Rhodoligotrophos appendicifer: one gene and its partner. The protein of the gene in region 2 interacts with the protein of the main gene of each other region in a pairwise test. Links are inferred from orthologs where the notes say so. Each region holds a gene or a part of one and is shown on either strand. Other genes may lie near its edges. The genes, in order: grxD and FKM97_RS03600.

Region 1 (11,552 bases), on a different replicon or contig from region 2:
CTGCAGGGCACGCATGACAATTACGAAATCGACCTGTTCAGAGCCCTGATTGGGGCGTGCGAGGAGATCGTGGGTCGTGAGGCCGAAGGCGACGCCAAGCCCAGCTTCCGGGTGATTGCCGATCATCTCCGTGCATCGAGCTTCCTGATCACCGACGGCGTTCTCCCCTCGAACGAAGGCCGCGGCTACGTGCTGCGTCGAATCATGCGGCGCGCCATGCGGCATGCCCACTTGCTCGGCAGCGAGGAGCCTTTGCTGTGGCGTCTGGTACCGGCTCTGGTGCGCGAAATGGGTCAAGCCTATCCGGAGCTCGTGCGCGGAGAAGCGATGATCACGGAAACGCTCCGCCTGGAGGAGAGCCGCTTCCGCACCACCCTGGCACGGGGATTACGCATTCTGGAGGACGAGACAGCGACTCTGACCGAGGGGCAAAGCCTCGCCGGGGAGACGGCCTTCAAACTCTACGACACCTTCGGTTTTCCCCTGGATCTCACCCAAGACGCGCTGCGCCCGCGGGGCATCGGCGTCGACACGGATGGCTTCAACACCGCGATGGAGCGCCAGCGGGCGGAAGCACGCAAGGCCTGGACCGGCTCGGGCGAAGCCAAAACCGATACGGTTTGGTTCGGCTTACGAGATCGGCTCGGCGCGACCGAATTCTTGGGCTACGACACAGAACTGGCAGAAGGTGTTGTCACGGCGATCATTCGTGACGGAGTGGAACTTGCAACTCTAGAGGCTGGAGAGGAGGCGAGTCTCGTCCTGAACCAGACGCCGTTCTACGGGGAATCCGGTGGCCAGGTCGGCGACAGCGGCGTGATCCGCGGGCCGGGCGGCGTCCTTTTCCAGGTTACCGAAACCGAGAAGCGGTTGGGCGATCTCTTCATCCATCGAGGCCGGCTCAAGTCTGGAACGTTGACACCCGGTACCGCAGTCGAATTGGAAGTCGATCACGCCGTCCGTGCCGCAACACGGGTGCATCACTCGGCGACGCATCTGGTGCATGAGGCACTGCGCCAGGTGCTCGGCGACCACGTGGCCCAGAAGGGCTCCCTTGTTGATCCAAACCGTCTGCGCTTCGACTTCGCCCACCAGAAGCCAATGAGCTCGGATGAGATTCTTCGCGCCGAGGCGATCGCGAACCGGGTTGTTGACCAGAATGATCCGGTGTCTACGCGGCTGATGAGCGTGGAGGAGGCGATCGCCGAAGGGGCCCGGGCATTGTTTGGAGAAAAATACGGCGATGAAGTGCGTGTCGTCGCCATGGGCCGAAACGAAGGAGGCCGCACTCCGGTCTTCTCGCTGGAGCTCTGCGGCGGGACCCATGTCAACCGCACCGGCGACATCGGACTGATCAAGATCATCGCGGAACAGGGATCCGCTGCCGGCGTCCGCCGCATCGAAGCGCTGGCCGGAGCGGCTGCCCGCAATTACCTCGCTGAGCAGGACCGGCGGCTAGAGGAGTTGGCTGCCTTGGTGAAGACCCGCCCCGCCGATCTGATAGACCGCGTCAGAGGGCTCGTCGAACAGAACCGAAAACTGGAGCGCGAGCTCAACGATGCCCGCAGGAAGCTCGCCATTATTGGCGCAGAGAGCATCGAACTTCCTCTCGGCGAAGCCTCGGGAGCAGGCATTGCTTCCGATCCCGAGGTCAATGGCATCAGGCTCAGAGCCCGCAAGATCGAAGGGCTGGATCCAAAGGATCTGCGCAGCCTGATCGATGACGGCAAGAAACAGATGGGCTCCGGCATAATTGCGCTGGTGGGGATCAGCAATGAGGGCAAGGTCGGGATCGCCGTGGGAGTCACGCCTGACCTGACCCATCGCTTCAACGCCGTCGACCTCGTGCGGTCGGGTTCGGAGGTGCTCGGCGGCAAGGGTGGCGGCGGTCGCCCCGACATGGCTCAGGCCGGAGGCCCCGACGCGTCTCGGGCCGACGAAGCGCTGCAGGCGATCCGCGAGAGGGTGGAGGCCAGCGCCTAGGCAGATTCGTAATCACGCGCGTAACCTTTTCATGATCTTATGATCCGACAGACTCAACGGGAGAGGTTTCATGCGCGTGTGGAATTTGCGGCAAGGCGGCTTGGCGGCAGCTTTCGTGCTCGGTATTGGGGCAACCGTCGCCGGGCAGCAGGTGATCACCTCAGCTCTGGCGAACCAACCTTACATGCAGTCTGCGCTGGGGGCCCTGCGTTCGGCCTTGGGGAATCTGCAAGCGGCAGAGCCGAACAAGGGTGGCCATCGGGAACGAGCCATTGCGCTGGTAGAGCAAGCCATAGGCGAGGTCGAGTCGGGAATTGCCTACGCCGAATAGGCCAACTGCAAAGACCCGCTCAATGCCGGCGCGCAAAAAACGTCTGAGAACAATCCGGCGAGCCGTCTTCGACATCCTCGAAGGCGGCCGTCGAGGGGAAGTGACGGCAAGAATTCTCAACGACTTCGTAATCGTCCTGATCATTGCCAATGTCGGGGCGGCGATCGTGGAGACCGTGTCTTGGATTCAGGCGGATTACGGTGCGATCTTCAACGCATTCGATACGGTCTGCGTCACGATCTTTATCATTGAGTATGCGGCACGGATCTGGACTGCCCCGGAAAACCCCATCTTCCGACAATTGAATCCGTGGAAGGCCCGGAGCCGGTTCGCCGCAGCACCCCTGATGATCATCGATCTCGTTGCCATCATCCCCTTTTTTCTCGAGTTCCTACTTCCGGCCGATTTCGCAATTCTCCGCGTGCTGCGCTTCATCCGTTTCTTCAGGCTCACGCGCTATTCCACCGCCATGGGCACCATCGGCAGGGTCCTTGCCGCTGAGCGCCGATCGCTGTTCGCCGCAGCAGTGCTAATGATCAGCGCAATGCTCGTGTCATCCGTTGCCATGTATCTGGCGGAACGGTTTGCCCAACCGGACAAGTTCGGCGATGTGCCAAGCGCCATGTGGTGGTCCATCGTCACCCTGGCGACCGTCGGGTATGGAGATGTGGTGCCGATAACTCTCATCGGAAAAGTCATCGGGGGGGTGACAATCATCATTGGTCTTGGCCTCTTCGCTCTGCCGGTCGCCATCGTCGCAACAGGGTTTCAGAACGAAATTCACCGGCGGGATTTCGTGGTAAGTTACGGTCTCGTGGCGCGCGTTCCGCTGTTTAGCCATCTCGATGCCGACGGCATCGTGCAGGTGGTGCGGATGCTCTCAGCGCGACGCGTGCCGGCGGGCGCCATCATCGTGCGGAGAGGAGAGCCGGCAGATGCCATGTTCTTCATCGTCAGCGGCTCCGTCGAGGTGGCGGTGCGCGGTAAACCGGTGAAGTTGATCGCTGGGGAATTCTTCGGCGAAATGGCGCTACTGGCGCGAAGCGAAAGAACGGCCACGGTCAGAGCTCTGGAGCCCAGCGAATTGCTGGTGCTTGAATCGGCCGACTTCGAACGCTTGGTAGAGAACGATCCCCATATCGCCGAGGCGATTACCGCCATCGTGGATCGTCGGGCGGGGGCTGAGATTGCCTCTTGAGAGAACCGGCCTTGTCGGCGCCACAAAATATAGCGCCGACAAGGATTTCTTGCTGCCTCAGACGTTGCTCATAGCCGCTTCAAGATTTGCGCGAACCTTATCGAGGAAGCCGGTAGTGGACAGCCATTTTTGCTCGGGTCCCACGAGAATGGCCAGATCCTTCGTCATATCGCCGGCTTCAATCGTGTCGACGGTCACCGTTTCGAGGAGGGAAGCAAACTTCTTCAGCGCTTCGTTCCCATCGAGCTTGGCGCGGTGGCTCAGGCCGCGGGTCCACGCAAAGATGGATGCGGTCGAGTTGGTAGAGGTCTCCTTGCCCTGCTGATGCAGACGATAATGACGAGTGACCGTGCCGTGAGCCGCTTCCGCCTCGACCGTCTGTCCGTCAGGGGTCATCAAGACGGAACTCATGAGGCCAAGCGAACCGAAGCCCTGAGCCACGGTGTCGGATTGCACGTCCCCGTCATAATTTTTGCAGGCCCAGACATAGCCCCCCGACCACTTCATGCAGGATGCAACCATGTCGTCGATCAAGCGATGCTCATAGACGAGCCCGAATTTCTTGAACTCGGAAGCAAATTCCGCATCGAAAACCTCCTGGAAGAGGTCCTTGAACCGACCGTCATAGGCTTTCAGGATCGTGTTTTTGGTCGACAGGTAGACGGGATATTTGCGCTGCAGGCCATAATTGAAAGAAGCCCGAGCAAATTCGCGAATCGAGTCGTCGAGATTGTACATCGCCATGGCGACGCCGCCGCCGGGATAGGCGAACACCTCATGCTCGATCGTCTCGCCGTCGTCTCCAACAAACTTGATCGATAATTTGCCTTTCCCCGGCACAACAAAATCTGTCGCACGATACTGATCACCGAAGGCATGGCGGCCGATGATGATCGGCTGGGTCCAGCCTGGTACGAGCTTGGGAATGTTGGAGCAGATAATGGGCTCGCGAAAGACGACGCCGCCGAGGATGTTGCGGATCGTGCCGTTGGGCGACTTCCACATTTTCTTCAGCTTGAACTCTTCGACGCGAGCCTCGTCGGGCGTGATCGTCGCGCATTTTACCCCGACGCCGTATTTCTTGATTGCCTCGGCAGCGTCGATGGTGACCTTGTCGTTGGTCTCATCGCGATATTCGACACCCAGATCGTAGTATTTGAGGTCGATATCGAGATAGGGCAGGATCAGCTTGTCTTTGATGAAGTGCCAGATGATCCGGGTCATTTCATCGCCGTCTAGTTCGACGACCGGGTTATCGACCTTGATCTTCGCCATCTTTTTTCGGACCTCAGCTTAGGGTGTCTGGGAATTGTTCGGATGGGGGCGACTTCATAGCATCCTCACCAGATTGATCAATCCCACCGGATGGCTTATGCAAGCCGGCCCGCGGAAAAGGCCGAGAGAGGAACTCTTCCCCATTGAGCGAAGTCGCAGCGCCAGTCGTCATCCTCGTCCATCCGCAACTGGGTGAAAACATCGGTGCGGCGGCCAGAGCCATGGCCAATTTCGCGTTGTCAGAGCTGAGGCTGGTGCAGCCAAGGGATGGTTGGCCCAGTTTTCAAGCCGTTGCAAGCGCATCGGGTGCAAGCTGGATCATCGACGGGGCGCAGGTGTTCACGACCCTCGAAGAGGCCATCGCCGACCTCACTTATGTCATGGCCACCACTGCGCGGCGTCGCGATCAGGTCAAGCCGGTGCTCACTCCTGAGACGGCCGCCCGTGCCTGCGTCGAACACATGGCGGACGGCCAGAGGGTGGGCCTCATGTTCGGCCCGGAAAGGACGGGTCTAGACGGTGACCAGATCGCGTTGGCGGATGCAGTGATCATGGCACCAGTGAACCCAGGCTTCCCCTCACTGAACCTCGCGCAGGCAGTCCTGCTCATCGGCTATGAGTGGTTCAAGCTCACAGGAAGCGGCTCGCTCGGCCGTGAGACTGCGATCGAGCCCGCAGGACGCGAAGGTCTCTATCTTCGCGATACACGCCTGGCCACAAAAGCGGAACTTGTTGGATTCTTTACCCGGCTCGAAGAGGGGCTCGATCGCGCAGGGTTCCTGCGGCCGCCGGAAAAGGCACCGAACATGATCCGTAACCTTCGCAATCTTTTTGGGAGAGCACAGCTTACCGAGCAGGAGGTGCGAACGCTCCATGGGGTCCTCTCCGCTTTCACTCGCTACCGGTGGGGAAGCAAGGGAGACCTTTCGTGAGCGAGATCACAAGGCCGCCGCGCATTCTGCTTTTCGATTCTGGCATGGGCGGACTGACAGTCGCGCAGGCGGTCGCAGAGACCATGCCATTGGCCGAACTCGTCTATGCCGCCGATACAGCCGCGTTTCCCTATGGGGCCTGGGAAGAGACGCCGCTGATTCGGCGGATCGTCGAAGTCATTGGGGTGCTGATCGACAAAGTGCGGCCGGATGTGACGGTGATCGCCTGCAACACTGCAAGCACGCTCGCGATCTGGCGTTTGCGTGAGCGCTATCCAGAAATGACGTTCGTTGGCACAGTCCCGGCCATAAAGCCTGCGGCCAACCTGACCGTCAGCGGGATGATTGGGGTGCTGGCCACGCCTGGAACGGTACGGCGGGAATACACCAAGGCGCTGATCGACACTTATGCCAGCCATTGCATAGTCCTTCTCCATGGCGCGGAACGTTTGGCAAGCCTAGCGGAGGCAAAGCTGAATGGGGAAACCGTCGATGCCAAGGCAATAAGCAAGGAGATCGCTCCAGTCTTCAGGCGACGTGACGGAAGGCGGACGGACACGGTTGTGCTGGGATGCACGCATTACCCCTTGCTGCTCGATGAACTCACAGTGGCAGCTCCTTGGCCGGTTCGGTTCATCGATCCTGCGATGGCCATCGCCAGACGCGTAGAGTTCGTTGGAAGAGAGCGTGTGCTCGGACCCCCCGAGGCGAACCTGCCAGCACCCGGCACCGCGCTGTTCACTGGAGTGATGACAGCACCGGCGGCCTTCGCCAAATTTGGCTTTGCGCGATGCGAAGTGATGTCGGTTCCGCGTTGAGACGTCGAGTTCGCCGGGTTTGACAAAACCCTGGTCTGGCTGTATCACCCGCGCACTGGCCGGTGCGAAAAGCACCGGCCTGTTTTGCTTGCCCGTGACGTTGCGCTCTGCTTGGGGCGCATCGTCTGTCGGCCGGTTAAACCGGCGGAGGAGGGCGGGTTCCATTGGTCGGCTTGTGCAAGGGTGCACAGCCGGCGGCGTTTAGGAGACTCGAATGACCAAGCGGATTCAGGCGAAGTATAAAATCAACCGCCGTATGGGCGAAAATATGTGGGGCCGCCCAAAGAGCCCTGTGAACAAGAGAGAATATGGGCCTGGCCAGCACGGCCAGCGCCGCAAGAGCAAGCTGTCGGATTTTGGTCAACAGCTGCGCGCCAAGCAGAAGCTCAAGGGATATTACGGCTCGATCAACGAGCGCCAGTTCAACGCGATCTATCAGGAAGCCGCGCGGATGAAGGGCGACACCTCGGAGAACCTCGTCGGGCTGCTCGAGCGTCGGCTGGATGCAATCGTCTATCGCGCTAAGTTCGTTCCCACTGTGTTTGCCGCACGCCAGTTCGTCAACCATGGGCATGTGAAGGTCAATGGTCGCCGCGTGAACATTCCAAGCTTCCGTGTTAAGATCGGCGATGTGATCGAAGTCAAGGACAAGTCCAAAGAGCTAGCGCTGGTGCTGGAATCGCAGCAGCTGGCCGAGCGGGACGTGCCGGACTATGTGGAGGTCGATCAGAAGGCTCTGACCGCCAAGCTGGCGCGAATTCCTGCTTTGTCAGACGTACCTTATCCGGTCCAGATGGAGCCAAACCTGGTCGTCGAGTTTTACTCGCGCTAATTGAGGGCGCAGACCTGGACTCGGGCCTGCGCCATTTTTTCGCCCGGATTTTGTTTGGTGGTATCCCCTCCCGGTGGGATGATGGTGGGTAGATTCAAGCGCGGCCGATCTCCGTCGGCAGCGGTCCCGAGGAGTAGCTGGCCTGATGAGAATTGCTGTTTCGATCCTCGCGCCAGTGGTCTGCATTGCCTTGGCGGGATGTCAGACCACCTCGCCCGAAACTGCGGGGCCGCCGCGAATCTCAGTTGCCAACCAGACCTATGACGTCGTGTATGTGCCGGTGGTGGAGTTCCGTGATGCCACCGGAAGGACAGCAAATGATTCGGGATCAGCGACACCGTCGCTCGATCAGTGCAAACTGGTGATCGGAACGCTGGTCAATCGTCCACAACCGACTCAGTTCCAGGGAATGATGGTTTCCGAAACAGCATGCTATGAAGTTCAGAGAGACGGTCAGCAACGTAAGATCAAGTTGAGCTGATCAGCTAAGCCGCCATTCTTGGTCGACCAGCCGGATATGTGCCGATCCTCCAAGTTGGCGATGAGCAACCCTCACCTCGGCCAATGTCGCCTCAATGCCTTGGCGCCAGAAATCAAGGAATTTGATAAGCCGCGGAAAGAGTGGCGCCACATCATAGTGCTGCCATATGAATGTCTGAACAAGAGTGGGATGGTCCGGAAGATAATAAAGGATCTCCGCTGTGGTGAGACAATTGTCAAACTGCCGATGATGGCCAAGCAAGTTCATCATGTCCTCCAGCCTCCCTCGCGCCAGTGATGGCTCGCATCGAGTCGCAAGTCTGCGAACAGGCTGTGTCCCCGTCAATGCGGCGAGAGAAAAATTAGACCTATTGTCAATATGTTGGCAGCAGGTCAGGGATGCTGCTAAGAACTGGATGGCAGACTAGGCTGTCAAAGCGGCGATGCTCGGCCAGTTGCGCCCATCTGCCGTGCGGTACCAGACGAGTTTCATGGTCGCAGAGACAGCATCGCGGAGGCGCGGCTATCGGCCCCGGCAAAGCAGCCAGCAAGTTGGAAGCCAATGGGCAACTCACCATAGGTTCCGAGGACATCATGGGCCTTCAACGCGCCCGCTAGACCGTCTTCCCCATCGACCACCCACACGGAGGAAATCCAGGTTTGCCGCATCGGACGGCCGCCGGCGGTCACGATCCGGTGCACCATTTCCGTCTCGGTGAGCCCTGGTTTGAATACAGCGAAGAGGGGGCCTCCGGCGGTTGGATCCAGGGCCGCGTCGCGGACGGCCCAACCCATTCCCAACAGCCAAACTGCGACTAATGCCACACCCGTGAGGAGCGCCACCCGATGGGGGCTCCGCAAATGCGCTGTCATCTGACCCGTCACGCAGCTACGGGCGTACGGCCGAAGTCCGCGGCCGGCCGCTCCCGGATCGGCAAATGCACGAGAGCGGCAAAGACACAGAGCCCAATGCTGATCCACCAGACAGGATTGTAGGATCCGTAAATGTCGTAGAGAACGCCGCCGAGCCATACGCCCATGAAGGAACCGACCTGGTGGCTAAAGAACACGACACCATACAGCATGCCCATATAGCGCACCCCAAACATGATTGCGACGAGTGCCGCAGTCGGAGGGACCGTGGAGAGCCAGAGAAGCCCCATGACGGCGGAAAAGACCAGCGTGCTGGCGGTCGTGATGGGCAACAGGATAAAGATCAAAGCCGCAACGCCACGGGCTGCATAGATGGAAGCCAGGAGATAGGGCTTAGAATGACGGTTGCCGAGAATGCCTGAGGTATAGGAGCCGACAACATTGAAGAGGCCCACTAAAGCGATCGCGGTGCTGGCAATCCCGGCGCTGACACCGCTCTCCACCAGAAAAGGCGGCATGTGGGTCGTGATAAAAGCCAGCTGGAAGCCGCAGACAAAGAAGCCGGCGATGAGAAGGATGAAGCTGCGGTGCGCCACCGCCTTTGCCAGCGCCTGCATCGCCGGCAATGTCGTTTCACTTTCCAAACTCTGTTTGGCATCTGCCGTCCGCGTGCGAAGAAGCCCCGCTAACGGCACGCAAATCAACATGGTGAGTCCCAGAAGGACGAGCGCTGTCTCCCAGCCATAGGCTTGGATGAACGCCTGTCCCAAGGGGGCAAAGAGAAATTGCCCCATGGACCCGGCTGCAGTTGCAATGCCAAAGGCCCAGGAGCGCCGCTCCGGTCCCACTGATCGTGAGAAGGCCGCCATCACAATCGCAAATGATGCCGTTGCTATGCCGATGCCGACCATTACGCCAGCAGTGAGGCAGAACAGGGTCGGCGTCGGCGAAAACGGCATCAAGATGACGCCGAGCGCATAGATGATGGAACCCACGATGAGAACCCGGGCGGTTCCATACCGATCGGCCATCGCCCCCGCCACAGGTTGGGTGGCCCCCCAAACCAGGTTCTGAATGGCGATGGCAAAGCCGAAGGTCGCTCTGTCCCAACCATAGGTCTCGGTGATGGGGAGCGTGAACAGGCCAAAGCTCGACCGCAGGCCGAACCCCATGGCAGCGATCACGCAGCCTGCGGCTATGATGACCTCGGGGCGGCGCCAAAGGGGCAACGGCTGCAGCGCAGAAACGGACATGGATTACCTCGACCCAGGGGACGCGGTCCATTCCTACGCCTCGCCGCACCTCATGACCAATGCAGAATGCTGAGGTCTGACATTCACGATGTTGACGTCAGGACACTAAAAGCCTCAGGCGTCTTGTTCGACCGCGATGCCCTGTTCGGTGAAAAGCGACTTCAGTTCGCCTTTCTGGAACATTTCCCGGACGATGTCGCAGCCGCCAATAAATTCGCCCTTTACATAAAGCTGCGGAATTGTCGGCCAATCCGAATAGGACTTGATACCGTTGCGTAGCGCGTCAGTCTCGAGAACATTCACACCGGCATAGGGAGCCCCGAGATAATCCAGAATTTGAACCACCTGGCTCGAAAAACCGCATTGGGGCTGCTGCGGCGTACCTTTCATAAACAGGACTACGTCGTTGGACTTCACCTGCTCGTCGATCCACTGAAGAACGTCGCTCATCGTCAGAACCTTTTCTTCTCGCAATGTACCGCTATTAGCAATCCATAAATGGGAGCATCCGGCCCTTATTCTAGTCGGACAGTTCAATCCTCCGGAGGGGCAGAGGTCTGCAGAGCAAGCGCGTGCAGCTGGCCGCCCATGGCGCCCTTCAGCGCCTGATAGACGATTTGATGCTGTTGGACTCGCGTCTTGCCCTTGAACTGCTGGGAGACGACCGTCGCAGCGTAGTGATCGCCATCGCCCGCCAAGTCACGGATTTCGATTCGAGCATCGGGAAGGGCGTCCCTAATCAACTGCTCGATCTGCTTTGCATCCATTGCCATTCAACGCCGCCCCATAGCTCAACCTGCCTCAATACTGTCACGCTTCCGCCGCCAGGTCCATGTAGCGCGGAAACCAGCCTTCATGGACGACCCGCAACTCGTCGACAGAGAGACGAACCGAGCCGTCGATTGCGAGCTCGCGACCGGCAACCGCCCCGAGATGCACTATCGGAACGTCTGCATCATGTGCGGAGACAAGAAGTGCCTGTAGATCCTCAGAGCGGCAGGTCACGATGTAGCGAGATTGATCTTCGGCGAAGAGCGCTACATGTGCCTCACCTTCTAGATTTATCACTGCTCCGAGTCCGGAGGCCATCACCATTTCCGCCACAGCCGCAGCAAGTCCACCGTCAGAGATATCGTGACAGGCGGTCACCTTTCCCTGGCGAATCAAAGAGCGGACGAAAATTCCATGACGGCGTTCGACAGCTAGATCAACGTGGGGCGGAGAACCTTCCTCGCGCCCGAGTATTTCCCTCAGATACATGGACTGCCCGAGATGGGTTCCGTGTCCGCCTATAAGCAGGATGTCCTCGCCCTCGGCCTTGAAGGCGATCGTGGCCGTCTGCGCAAGGTCGTCAACCAAGCCAATACCCCCGATGGCCGGGGTCGGCAAAATTGCACGTCCATTTGTCTCATTGTAGAGCGAGACATTCCCCGAGACCACGGGGAAATCCAGGGCGCGGCACGCATCGCCGATGCCGTTCACTGCGCGAACGAACTGTCCCATGATTTCCGGCCGCTCAGGATTGCCAAAGTTAAGGTTGTCAGTTACGGCGATGGGCTCGGCACCAACTGCGGACA
Region 2 (11,718 bases):
GCAAGGGTGTGCTCGACAATGCCGCTCTCGGCGCCGTGCGTTCGCCGAAGATTGCCCATTCGGTGCCGAAGCCGCTCAACCTGACGGCCGCCAGGCGGCTGGTCTCAGGCGAGGCTGACGAGGAGGATGGTGAGACCCTCCCCTGGGTGAAGGCGCGGAATGTCGCCGTCCTCACACTTCTCTATGGCTGCGGCCTGCGGATTTCGGAAGCTCTCGGCCTGAACCGCAATGAAGCCCCCGGTCCCGCACAGGACATCCTCACCATCACCGGAAAGGGCAACAAGACCCGCATTGTCCCCGTGCTGCCGATCGTACGGACCGCCATTGAGGCCTATCTTGCCCTCTGTCCCGCTGGCAAAGCGGCCAATGGCCCGCTGTTCGTCGGAGTGCGCGGTGCTCGCCTCAACCCGCGGATCGTGCAGCGCCTGATCGAGCGGCTCAGAGGCGCCTTGGCTCTCCCGGAGACGGCGACGCCCCATGCGTTGCGGCATTCCTTCGCCACGCATCTCCTCGGGGCTGGAGCCGACTTGCGCTCAATCCAGGAATTGCTGGGCCACGCAAGTCTGTCCACCACGCAGATCTATACCGAAGTCGATCGCGCCCACCTCCTTAGGCAATATGAGACCGCTCACCCGCGGGCGTAGCACTTCATTTCAAGGAAGAGTGAACCTCGGGCGCTTGTGAAGTGTTGTGCTCGTGTTAGTCTGAAGGTTCTTCCCCATGATGATGGAGAGACGCATGATGAAATCGACCGTCTTCGCCCTGGCAATCGCGGCGTCTGCCGTCTCGTTTGCCGCGGGTGCGCATGCCTGCAGCTATCAGAAGAATGTCCAGGCCTCGAGCGCGCCCATGACAGTGGCGGAAGTGCCCGCGCCGATGACTCCGGCACCGTCCAGCACGTCTACGCAATAAGCTTTTTCTTCAAGTCTTCAGCCGGGTTTTTGGCAGGACTGCCGAACCCGGCTTCTTTGTGCCGCGCTTTTCGCCGACCGCAAACCTCTCTATGACTGTCCTCGTAACGGGGAGAGTTCATGATGCTTGCGGACATCGCGCCGGTTCCGTCCGACGAAAAGCTGCCTGAGCGTGCCGATGTCGTCATCATCGGTGGCGGCATCATCGGCGCTTCGCTTGCTCTTTTTCTGGCCGAGCGCAAAGTCTCGGTCGTGCTCTGTGAGAAAGGGATCATCGCCGGCGAGCAGTCCAGCCGGAACTGGGGCTGGTGCCGCCAGATGGGGCGCGATCCCCGCGAAATCCCGCTGATTATCGAATCCCTCGGCCTCTGGCGCCAGATGAACGAGCGCATTGGCGAGGAGACCGGCTTCCGCACCACGGGCATACTTTACCTCGCCAAGACCGACCAGGATCTGGAGGGCCATCAGGCATGGATGAAGCATGCCCGGGCCTATCAGCTCGATTCGCAAATCATTGACGGAAAGCGGGTTGCCGAGCTGATCCCGCAATCTGCGACCAGCTGGAAGGGTGCGCTTTATACCCCGAGTGACGGAAAGGGCGAGCCGTTCATCGCCGCGCCCGCGATCGCCCGTGGCGCGCAGAAGCAGGGAGCGAAGATTTTTACGCGTTGTGCGGTCCGCGGCATCGAGCGCGAGGGGGGTCGCATCTCCGGAGTGGTGACGGAAAAGGGCCGCATCGCCTGCTCGCAGGTCGTTCTTGCCGGCGGCGCATGGTCCGGAGTGTTTTGTCGATCCTTAGGACTGAGGCTGCCCCAGTTGAAAGTGCTCTCATCGGTGCTGAGGACGACACCGGTCGACGGCCCCGTGCCGTCCGCGTGGGCTCCGGGCTTTGCGTATCGGAAGCGCGCCGACGGAGGCTACACCGTCGCCCATGGTGACGTGACCGTGCCGGAGCTCGTGCCCGACAGTTTCCGCTTCTTCTTCGACTATCTGCCGATGCTGAAGATGGAATGGAAGAGCCTGCGGCCGCGGCTCAGCGAGCGTTTCATGGAGGAGTGGAACACTCCGAAGAGCTGGGCGCTCGACAAGGAGAGCCCCTTCGAGCGCATCCGCACCTTCGACCCCAAGCCGCTCCCACACGTGCTGGATGATGCGATGAAGCATCTGCGAGCAGCGTTCCCGCTGTTCGATTCAGTGAAGGTGGCCGACAGTTGGGCAGGCTATATCGATGCAATGCCCGATGCCGTGCCGGTTATCTCGCCCATCGACCAGATCCCCGGCTTCTTCGTCGCAACGGGCTTTTCGGGCCACGGCTTTGGGATCGGCCCGGGGGCGGGGAGGCTCATGGCGGACCTGGTCACCGGCTCCACGCCGATCGTGGATCCGACACCCTTCCGGTTCACGCGCTTTTCCGATGGGACAAAAATCGCGCCCTCGACCGGCGTTTAGACCTACCAGCCCTGGATGAGTCGCGGTGCACCGCTCTGGGCGCTCGCCGCACTGACTCTGAAGGCCTCCGGCACCGAATCATTGCCGTCGAAGAAAACGTACTTCTTGTCCTGCACTCCGACGACGGGCGGGTACTGATGCTTTTCGAAGAAGTCGTAGCCCTGCTTCAGGTTGGCCCAGAAGGGGTACCACTTGTTGGTCTTCCGGAACGCCATGTTGTCGGCGGTCATCTTGAAGGGATAGGCCGAGATCGGAAACTCACGTTGGCCCGCGATGAAGGCCTCTCGTGCCAGGGCAAAGATTTCTGACACCGCGTCGTCCGTCATGGCATAGCAACCGGCCGAGCGGCAGCCGCCATGGACCATGAGAGCAGTGCCCGTCCGGTCATTGGCTTTGTCGAAGGCATTGGGATAGCCGATGTTGAACGAAAGGTGATAGGCGCTCTTCGGATTCATCTGTGCCGGGGTGACCACATAGTAGCCCTCCGGCGCTTGCCGATCGCCTTCCTTCACCTTGGGTCCGAGGTCGCCCGACCAGTTGCAGACATTATAGGTCTTGAAGAAGGTGTAGGTGCCGGAGCCATTGGCCATCCACACCTCGAATTCGGATTCCTGCTTGAAGATCCGTACATACATCGCTGCACCGGGCTTCAAACCCTTGGCGGCGAGCAAGGCCCTGGCCTCTTCCGACAACGGCTTCATGGCCTTGTCGGGCTCCGTACTCATTTTGCACCCGGCGAAGGCGAGTCCGCCAAACACCAGGACCAGCATTTTCACTAACAAGCGTAACGTCACGGCGGCGAACACCCTTTTCCCCCGGCGGGGAGAGCCTGCGCGAAACCTATTATGAAAGCATTAACTTTGCGGAGGGCGAATGGCAATGCGATCCCACGTCCCACCGACAGCGAATGCTTCTGCTACAAGTTCCTGCCGATGGCCAGGAACTTCTCACGGCGCGCCCGGCGCAGTTCGTCGGGATTGAGGTGGCGCAGGCGCAGCAAGTTGGAGGAAATGGCCTCGCCGACCGCCGTCATCGCCTCGTCGGGTGAGCGATGAGCCCCCCCGACCGGCTCGTGAATGATGTCGTCGATCACGCCCAGCCGCTTCAAGTCGTCTGCTGTGATCTTCATCGCCGTTGCCGCATCCTTCGCGCGCGTCGAATCGCGCCATAGGATGGATGAAGCGCCTTCAGGGGAAATCACCGAATAGATCGCATGCTCGAGCATGAGCACGACATTGGCCGTCGCCAGGGCCACGGCGCCGCCGGACCCGCCTTCCCCGATGATGATGGAGATGAGGGGCACCCCGACCCGCAGGCAGCATTCGGTCGACCGGGCGATCGCTTCGGCTTGGCCCCGCTCTTCGGCGCCGATGCCGGGATAGGCGCCGGCGGTGTCGATGAAGCTGATGATGGGCAGGGAAAAGCGATCGGCCATTTCCATCAACCGAACGGCTTTGCGATACCCTTCCGGTCTGGCCATGCCGAAATTGTGATTGAGCCGTGAGGCCGTATCCGCGCCCTTCTCGTGACCGATGATGAGCACCGACTCGCCTTGGAAGCGAGCAGGACCGCCGATGATCGCGCGATCCTCGGAAAACTTGCGGTCGCCCGACAAGGGCGTGAAGTCAGTGAACAGGAAGCGGGCATAGTCGACGAAATGCGGCCGCTCGGGATGCCGCGCCACCTGCATCTTTTGCCAGGGCTGCAGACTGTCATAGATCTGCGTCAGGCTGCGGGAGACTTTTTGCTCGAGTTGCCGGACCTCTTCGTCCATCTGGATCGAATTGCCCTCGGCGCCGATCGCCTTCAATTCGGCGATCTTGCCTTCGAGCTCGGCGATCGAGCTTTCGAAGTCAAGAAAGGTTCGCATATTCTTCAGTGATCCTTGAGCGTCGCGCGTTTCTTCGAAGAAGCCTCTGCAAAGCGGCCGGACAGTGGCGGCCAAGCCTGCAGATGTCAACTCGGCAGCGGCGAATGGGCTAATGGGTGCTGCGACAGAACTTGTTTCAGCCGCTCCGCCAGCACGTGAGTATAGATCTGCGTGGTCGAAATGTCTGCATGCCCCAGCATTTGCTGTACGGCGCGGAGATCGGCGCCTCCGGCGAGCAGGTGGCTGGCAAAGGCATGGCGCAGGACATGGGGTGAAATCCTCGCGGGGTCGATGCCGGCGCGGGCTGCCAAGCCTTTCAATTCGAGGGCAAAATACTGCCGGGTCAGATATCCGCTGCTGCCTTGTGACGGAAACAGCCAGCCCTGATCCGGCGTTCCGTTCTTGCCCTGGCGCAGCAGGCCGATATAGGTCTGAAGCGCCTCTCTTGCCTTGGAATTCAGCGGCACCAGCCGCTCTCGCCCGCCCTTGCCGCGAATGGTGAGGAAGCGGTCGTCGGTCTGCACCGTCTTCAATGTGAGGCTGACGAGCTCCGAGACGCGCATGCCCGTGGCGTAAAGAAGCTCCATCAGGCAATTCATCCGCACGGCCCGGAACTGATCGGGCTTCAGCCGGGCCTGCGTCACTTCTTCGCGAGCCAATGCCAAGAGGCGATCGACCTCTTCGACCGAAAGGATCTTGGGCAACGGCCGCCGCGCTCCGGGGCTCTCGAGGACGCTGCTGGGATCGTCGTCGCGCAGACCCTCGGCATAGAGAAACTTGTGAAATTGACGCAGGGCCGAGAGCCGTCTCGAACTGGTTGCCGCAGACAGACCATTGGCCTCTAGGCTGGAAAGATAGGCGCGCAGGTCGTCACTGGTCGCGCGCCCGATGATCTGCTTGCGCTGCGTGAGAAACACCCGGTAATCGGAAAGATCCCGCTGATAGGCATCGAGCGTGTTGCGCGCCGCGCCGCGTTCCGCGCTGAGCATCTCGAGAAAACCCTCGATCAGGCGCCCATCGCGGGCGCCCTCAACGGAAGAGGCGTTCATTCGGGACGAGCTTTACGACCTCGCTCTGTTCGGGGCGCATTGTCGCCAGCGTATAGACCGCGCCATACGCGATTCCAGCCAAACATCCCAAGATCAATAAGAAGCGCAAACTGCCGGGCATGAACCTCACACTCCAATGTGCCCGAATTATACAGTGTATTTGTTAAGTTCGCATAGACAGACATAAACGCCTTGGCAACCCTGAGACATTCCGCACTGCGGAGGCCCTTGCCCTTTTCGATTTGGAACAGGCGGTTTACAACGGACGCGAGGGACGAGGTTTTCAAAGCGATGAGCGTCGCAGGCGTGGGGCAGGTCCCCAGAGATCATAATGGTGTGACCGAGGCGCTAGGGTCCCGCAGCATTGTGCTGATCGGGCTCATGGGTGCGGGCAAGACCACCGTGGGCCGCCGCCTTGCTCAGCGCTTGGGGCTGCCTTTCGTCGATGCGGATCAGGAAATCGAAGCCGCCGCCGGCAAGACCATTCCCGAGATCTTTGCCGATCATGGAGAGGCCTATTTCCGGGAGGGCGAACGTCGGGTCATCGGGCGCCTGATGCTCAGGGGTCCTCAGGTGCTGGCCACGGGCGGCGGTGCTTTCATGGATCCGGCGACGCGAGCCGCCATTGCAGAGCATGGCGTCCCCATCTGGCTCCGCGCTGACTTGCCGCTGCTAATGAAACGGGTTCGCCGGCGCTCCAACCGACCGTTGCTGAACAACGAAGACCCGGAAGGGGTCATGAAGCGCCTTATGGATGAGCGATATCCGGTTTATTCGCAGGCTCGCTTCGTCGTTGACAGCAGGGACGTGCCGCACGACCTGATCGTCAACGAAATTCTGCGGCTTCTGGCCGAGACGCAATCTTTTGAGAGTTAACCAATCCATGAACGCCGAAGCAGAGACGGGTCTCGTTTCGCCGACTGAGGTCGTCGGCGTCGAATTGGGCCGGCGTCGCTATGACATCCATATAGGATCCCACCTCCTGGAACGCGCCGGCGAACTGGTGGAGCCGATTCTCGCCCGTCCGCGGACTGCGATCGTGACGGACGAGACTGTGGCGGAGCTGCACCTTCGGCGCCTGCAGGAGGGGCTCAGCGCCCGTGGCATCGAGGCGAAGGCGATCGTCCTGCCGGCGGGAGAACGAAGCAAGAGCTTCGCCACCCTGGAGGTGCTGTGCGACGGACTGCTCCAGGCCGGGATCGAACGGCGGGACCATGTGATCGCCCTAGGCGGCGGCGTGATGGGCGATCTGGTCGGCTTCGCCGCGGCGATCCTGAGGCGGGGCGTGCGGTTCATTCAGATACCGACGACGCTCCTGGCGCAGGTCGATTCATCCGTTGGGGGCAAGACCGGCATCAACGCCAAAGCGGGCAAAAACCTCATCGGAGCATTTCATCAGCCGGATCTGGTCATCGCCGATACCAGCCTGCTTGACACCCTCCCGCCTCGTCAGTTTCGGGCAGGCTATGCGGAAGTCGTGAAATACGGTCTGCTCGGCGATCGCGGCTTCTATGATTGGCTCGATGCGCACCTGGAGAATATCGTCAATCAGGATGGAGCCGATCGCCTCCACGCCATTGCAACATGCTGCCGGGCGAAAGCGGAAATCGTGGTGGAGGATGAGTTTGAGACGGGACGTCGTGCCCTTCTGAACCTGGGCCACACCTTTGGCCACGCCCTGGAGGCGGCAACGGGCTATTCCGACCGGTTGATCCATGGTGAAGCGGTGGCAATCGGCACGGCCCAGGCCTTTCGCTTCTCGGAACGTCTGGGGCTCTGTGCAGGAGGAACGGCACTTCGCGTTGAAACGCATCTGCGAAGGGCGGGCCTCCCGATCGACGTTTCTGCGATTCCTGGTGATTTGCCGGGGGCAGGAGAGCTTGTTGAGATCATGCGCCAGGACAAGAAGGCGATCGCGGGAAAGCTCACCTTCATCCTCGTCCGTGGCATCGGTGAGGCTTTTGTCAGCCGCGACGTCGATGAAGGCGATGTGAGACGTTTTCTGGAGGAGGAATTGGCGGGGCGCCAATCAGCGAGAGGGTGAGGTTGCGACGCCTGGCCGAGCCGGCTTCCTCATTCCTCCCCGGGGACGCGTGCGGTAATCGCCAAAGCGTGTACCCGGTCTCGCAACTCTTCGGACAGAGCGCGATTGACCATGCGATGCCGCTCGATCGGCCGCTTGCCGACGAAGGCATCTGAGACGATTGAAACCCGAAAGTGAGTTTCGCCTCCCGGACGATGGCCCTGATGTCCAGCGTGCAGATCCGATTCGTCCAGGATTTCCAGCTGATTCGGACCGAACTCCCGCGTCAGTTTCTCTCTGATCGATGCTGCCACTCGGCCGGTTGCCGTCATATCGATGCCCACCTGCGTGAAGAAACCTATCGTAGAGGATGTAGGGGTTCTATGAGAGGCTTGTCCAGAGGGCTGATCGTCGCCTTGCAGCGCTCAATCCACATACCCATAATCGCCGGACCATGAAACTCGACTCGAAATATTTTGATCGCATTCGCGTAAAGCCGAACAAGGACCGCACCGCGCAGGCCAATGGGCCGCGTTGCGAATGGCCTGACTGTGGAGCTCCCGCGACCCATCCCGCCCCCAAGGGGCGCGGCAAGGATGGCGAGTACCATCAGTTCTGCTTTGACCATGTGCGGGAATACAATTCCTCCTATAATTATTTCAAAGGCATGCGCGACAACGAATTCATCGATTATCAGCGTGACGCCTTGCATGGCCACCGGCCCACTTGGAAGATCGGGTCCAACCCCTGGTCTTCACAGAAGGCCGAGCAGAGAGCCCGCCGTGCCGGCGGCTTTCGCTATAATCAGGAATTCTATGATCCCCATGAGGTGTTCGGCAGCGGCGCCGCCTACACGGCGGATCCTTCGCGCCCGACGCGTCAGGTCCGCAACGCCGAGCGGAAGGCTCTCGACGTGATGGGATTGGACGAGAATGTCACGGCCGAAGAGGTCAAGGCGCAGTTCAAATTGTTGGTGAAACGCCATCATCCGGACGCCAATGGCGGGAGTCGGGAGGGCGAGGACAAGCTTAGGGCGGTGATTAATGCCTACAACTATCTCAAATCTGCAGGATTTTGCTGAGACGGCGGCGGTTTGACGCTTGCGGGCGGTACCGTGGCCGGACTACACATCGTCATCCGAGAGTACCACCTTAGGTCTTGAACCCTCGCAGCCGCGCCAGACACCGGGTTGGGCGCAATCGAACGCTCAGGAAGGATTTCGATGAACCCTCAGGTAAATGGGGAAGTGGCCGGCACGCCAGACATGAAGGTTTCTGTCCGTCAGGTCTTTGGCTTGGACAGCGACTTGGAAGTGCCAGCCTTCTCACAGACCAGCGAGCATGTGCCTGATCTGGACGAGGACTACTTGTTCAATCGCGAGACCACGCTCGCGATCCTCGCCGGCTTTGCGCACAATCGTCGTGTGATGATTACGGGCTACCATGGGACGGGAAAATCCACCCATATCGAGCAGGTGGCGGCGCGGCTGAACTGGCCTTGCGTCCGCGTCAACCTCGACAGCCACATCAGCCGAATCGATCTTGTCGGGAAGGACGCCATCGTTCTGCGCGAGGGCAAGCAGGTGACGGAGTTCCGCGAGGGCATCCTGCCCTGGGCGCTGCAGACCAACACCGCTCTTGTCTTCGACGAGTATGATGCCGGCCGTCCGGACGTCATGTTCGTCATTCAGCGCGTGCTGGAAGTCTCCGGCAAGCTCACGCTTTTGGACCAAAACCGGGTGATCCGTCCGCATCCTTCGTTCCGGCTGTTCTCGACGGCGAATACCGTCGGTCTGGGCGATACATCGGGACTTTACCACGGCACCCAGCAGATCAATCAGGGCCAGATGGACCGCTGGAGCATCGTCACCACCTTGAACTACCTGCCGCTGGAGCAGGAGAATTCGATCGTGCTGTCGAAATGCAAGAGCCTGGACAATCCGCAGGGCCGTAAAGTTGTGACGGATATGGTGCGCCTGGCCGACATGACCCGCTCAGCCTTCATGAACGGTGATCTCTCAACCGTCATGAGCCCGCGCACGGTGATCACCTGGGCAGAGAACACCGAGATATTCCGTGATCGGGGCTTTGCCTTCCGGGTGACCTTCTTGAACAAATGCGACGAGCTCGAGCGCGGCTTGGTGGCTGAGTTCTACCAGCGATGCTTCGGCGAGGAGCTGCCGGAATCGACCGCGCATGTGGGACTCTCTTGATATCGGAGGTTTTCCGGTAAGACATGGCTACGGACAAGGAAGCACCCTCCGCCCCGTTTAAGCGCGCCCTCTCTCTGGCGATGCGAACCATTGCCCACGAGCCGGAACTCCAGGTCACCTTCGGTGGCGAGGCGCCGGGTCTTTCGGGCACGCGGGCTCGGCTTCCCCAAGTCGACCATGACCTCGATCCGGCCAATGTCGCGGTGACGCGTGGCGTTGCGGATTCATTTGCCTTGCGCCTCGCCAACCACAACAACGATGTCCACAGCCGCTATCGTCCCGAAGGACGCAATGCCCGTGCCGTGTTCGAGGCCGTGGAGCAGGCGCGCGTCGAGGCGATCGGAGCGCGGGACATGCGCGGCATGGCGGATAACCTCACCGCCATGCTGGATGACCGGTACCAGAGACGATCGGTCTCCCAGGTGCGCGACCGCAAGGAAGCACCCCTCGACGAAGCCGTGGGGCTCCTTGTGCGGGAGAGGCTCACAGGGGCCGAACCGCCCGACAATGCGCGTCTGCTGGTCGATCTCTGGCGCCCCTGGATCGAGGAGAAGGCGGGTGCGCGCCTTGATGGCCTCACCAATGCGCTGACCGATCAGACGGCCTTCGCGCGCCTGACCCGAGATATCATCGCTTCACTCGATATGGCCGACGAGCTCGGGCAGGATCCGGATGAGGGCGAGGAAAATTCCGAGGATGGAGAGACGGCCGAAGGCAGCGAGCCTGACCAGGGCCAGGAGAGTGACGGCGAGGAGTCGGAGGACTCCCAGAGTGACGATGTCCAGGACGCCCAGGGCGAGCTTGAGAGCAGTGATCAGCAGACGACCGACGCGGATGTCGAGGAGGTCCCGGAAGACGGTGAATCCGAAGAAGCTCCCGACGGCAGCGAGCCTTGGCGTCCTCAACTCCCCTTCTCCAGCGCGAACAACGAGGACTTCTACAAAGTCTTCACTCCGGCTTTCGACGAGGAAATAGCAGCGGAAGACCTGTGCGACGCCGACGAGCTCCAAAGGCTGCGCAACTATCTGGACAAGCAGCTGGCGCACCTCCAGGGCGTGGTCGCACGCTTGGCGAATCGACTGCAGCGTCGTCTCCTCGCCAAGCAGAACCGCTCCTGGGACTTTGACTTGGAGGAAGGCATTCTGGACGCTGCGCGCCTGTCGCGCGTGATGACCGATCCCATGCACCCCTTGTCGTTCAAGATGGAGCAGGACACGAATTTCCGTGACACGGTGGTGACGCTGCTGTTGGACAATTCCGGGTCCATGCGCGGCCGCCCGATCACGGTGGCGGCGACCTGCGCGGATATATTGGCGCGCACGTTGGAGCGGTGCGGCGTGAAGGTCGAGATCCTGGGCTTCACCACCCGGGCCTGGAAGGGCGGTCAGGCCCGCGAGCGGTGGCTCGCCTCGGGCAAGCCGGCAGTGCCGGGGCGACTGAACGATCTCCGACACATCATCTACAAATCGGCCGACATGCCCTGGCGTCGCGCCCGCCGTAACCTCGGCCTGATGATGCGCGAAGGGCTGCTGAAGGAGAACATCGACGGCGAAGCGCTGATCTGGGCGCATAACCGCTTGCTCGGCCGACGGGAGCAGCGACGCATCCTGATGGTGATCTCAGACGGCGCTCCGGTCGATGATTCCACCTTGTCGGTCAATCCGGGCAACTACCTGGAGCGGCACCTCCGGCAGGTCATCAACGACATCGAGACGCGTTCGCCGGTGGAGCTGATCGCCATCGGCATCGGCCATGACGTCACCCGCTACTATCGCCGGGCTGTGACCATCGTCGATGCCGAGGAGCTCGGAGGAGCCATGACGGACAAGTTGGCCGAGCTGTTCGATGACGACGCTCCCTTACCCCAGGGGCGTTCGATGCGGCCACGCAGGAAAAAAGTCGCGTGATGTCGTCGTCGCCGTTTTCGGTTCCGCTAAACTGAGGTTGTACCGCCTCGTCTTCTCAGCCTGTTGGGGTCCTATGCGCCGCCTGCTCGGGTCGTTTCTGCTCGTCGGACTTCTTCTGGTCTCTCTGAACGCACATTGGGCCTCCGGGCAGGAAACTGCCCCAGGTCCTATTGCCCTCAGTTTCAGGCCCATCGATTTCGTGGTGGGTGCCCCCGAGGAGACTCGTTTCGGCAAGCTGGAATGGCGTGGCGGTCTGCAGATCAGCAGCACTGATCCCCGCTTTGGCGGCTTTTCAAG

Evidence for each region.
Region 1: the proteins of FKM97_RS03600 (region 2) and grxD interact in binary tests that used the Escherichia coli proteins (3 or more experiments, as listed by UniProt). The link is inferred for Rhodoligotrophos appendicifer from one-to-one orthologs.

What each region holds. Positions count from the first base shown.
Region 1 is NZ_VHKL01000007.1:228,399-239,950, forward strand. Bases 8,758-11,552 are described here. They hold grxD (Grx4 family monothiol glutaredoxin), read right to left. Parts: upstream 10,426-11,552; coding sequence 10,090-10,425; downstream 8,758-10,089. Other genes in these bases: FKM97_RS16855 (MFS transporter), read right to left, coding at 8,758-9,975; FKM97_RS16865 (BolA family protein), read right to left, coding at 10,509-10,748; purL (phosphoribosylformylglycinamidine synthase subunit PurL), read right to left, coding at 10,786-11,552. Outside these bases: alaS (alanine--tRNA ligase), read left to right, coding at 1-1,983; FKM97_RS16810 (hypothetical protein), read left to right, coding at 2,054-2,314; FKM97_RS16815 (cyclic nucleotide-gated ion channel), read left to right, coding at 2,337-3,512; FKM97_RS16820 (NADP-dependent isocitrate dehydrogenase), read right to left, coding at 3,570-4,787; FKM97_RS16825 (RNA methyltransferase), read left to right, coding at 4,931-5,719; murI (glutamate racemase), read left to right, coding at 5,716-6,537; rpsD (30S ribosomal protein S4), read left to right, coding at 6,752-7,369; FKM97_RS16840 (hypothetical protein), read left to right, coding at 7,515-7,850; FKM97_RS16845 (hypothetical protein), read right to left, coding at 7,851-8,120; FKM97_RS16850 (hypothetical protein), read right to left, coding at 8,339-8,722; more of FKM97_RS16855, read right to left, coding at 8,731-8,757. UniProt on the Escherichia coli protein: Monothiol glutaredoxin involved in the biogenesis of iron-sulfur clusters.
Region 2 is NZ_VHKL01000001.1:752,371-764,088, forward strand. The notes cover bases 5,994-8,954. They hold FKM97_RS03600 (BolA family protein), read right to left. Parts: upstream 7,635-8,954; coding sequence 7,353-7,634; downstream 5,994-7,352. Other genes in these bases: FKM97_RS03590 (shikimate kinase), read left to right, coding at 5,994-6,155; aroB (3-dehydroquinate synthase), read left to right, coding at 6,163-7,323; FKM97_RS03605 (J domain-containing protein), read left to right, coding at 7,757-8,383; cobS (cobaltochelatase subunit CobS), read left to right, coding at 8,525-8,954. In the rest of the region: FKM97_RS03565 (tyrosine recombinase XerC), read left to right, coding at 1-644; FKM97_RS26195 (hypothetical protein), read left to right, coding at 739-912; FKM97_RS03570 (NAD(P)/FAD-dependent oxidoreductase), read left to right, coding at 1,035-2,360; FKM97_RS03575 (L,D-transpeptidase family protein), read right to left, coding at 2,363-3,085; FKM97_RS03580 (acetyl-CoA carboxylase carboxyltransferase subunit alpha), read right to left, coding at 3,277-4,230; site-specific tyrosine recombinase XerD, read right to left, coding at 4,317-5,279; more of FKM97_RS03590, read left to right, coding at 5,571-5,993; more of cobS, read left to right, coding at 8,955-9,514; cobaltochelatase subunit CobT, read left to right, coding at 9,538-11,421; FKM97_RS03620 (esterase-like activity of phytase family protein), read left to right, coding at 11,495-11,718. UniProt on the Escherichia coli protein: Transcriptional regulator that plays an important role in general stress response. Has many effects on cell morphology, cell growth and cell division. Acts by regulating the transcription of many genes, including dacA (PBP-5), dacC (PBP-6), ampC and mreB.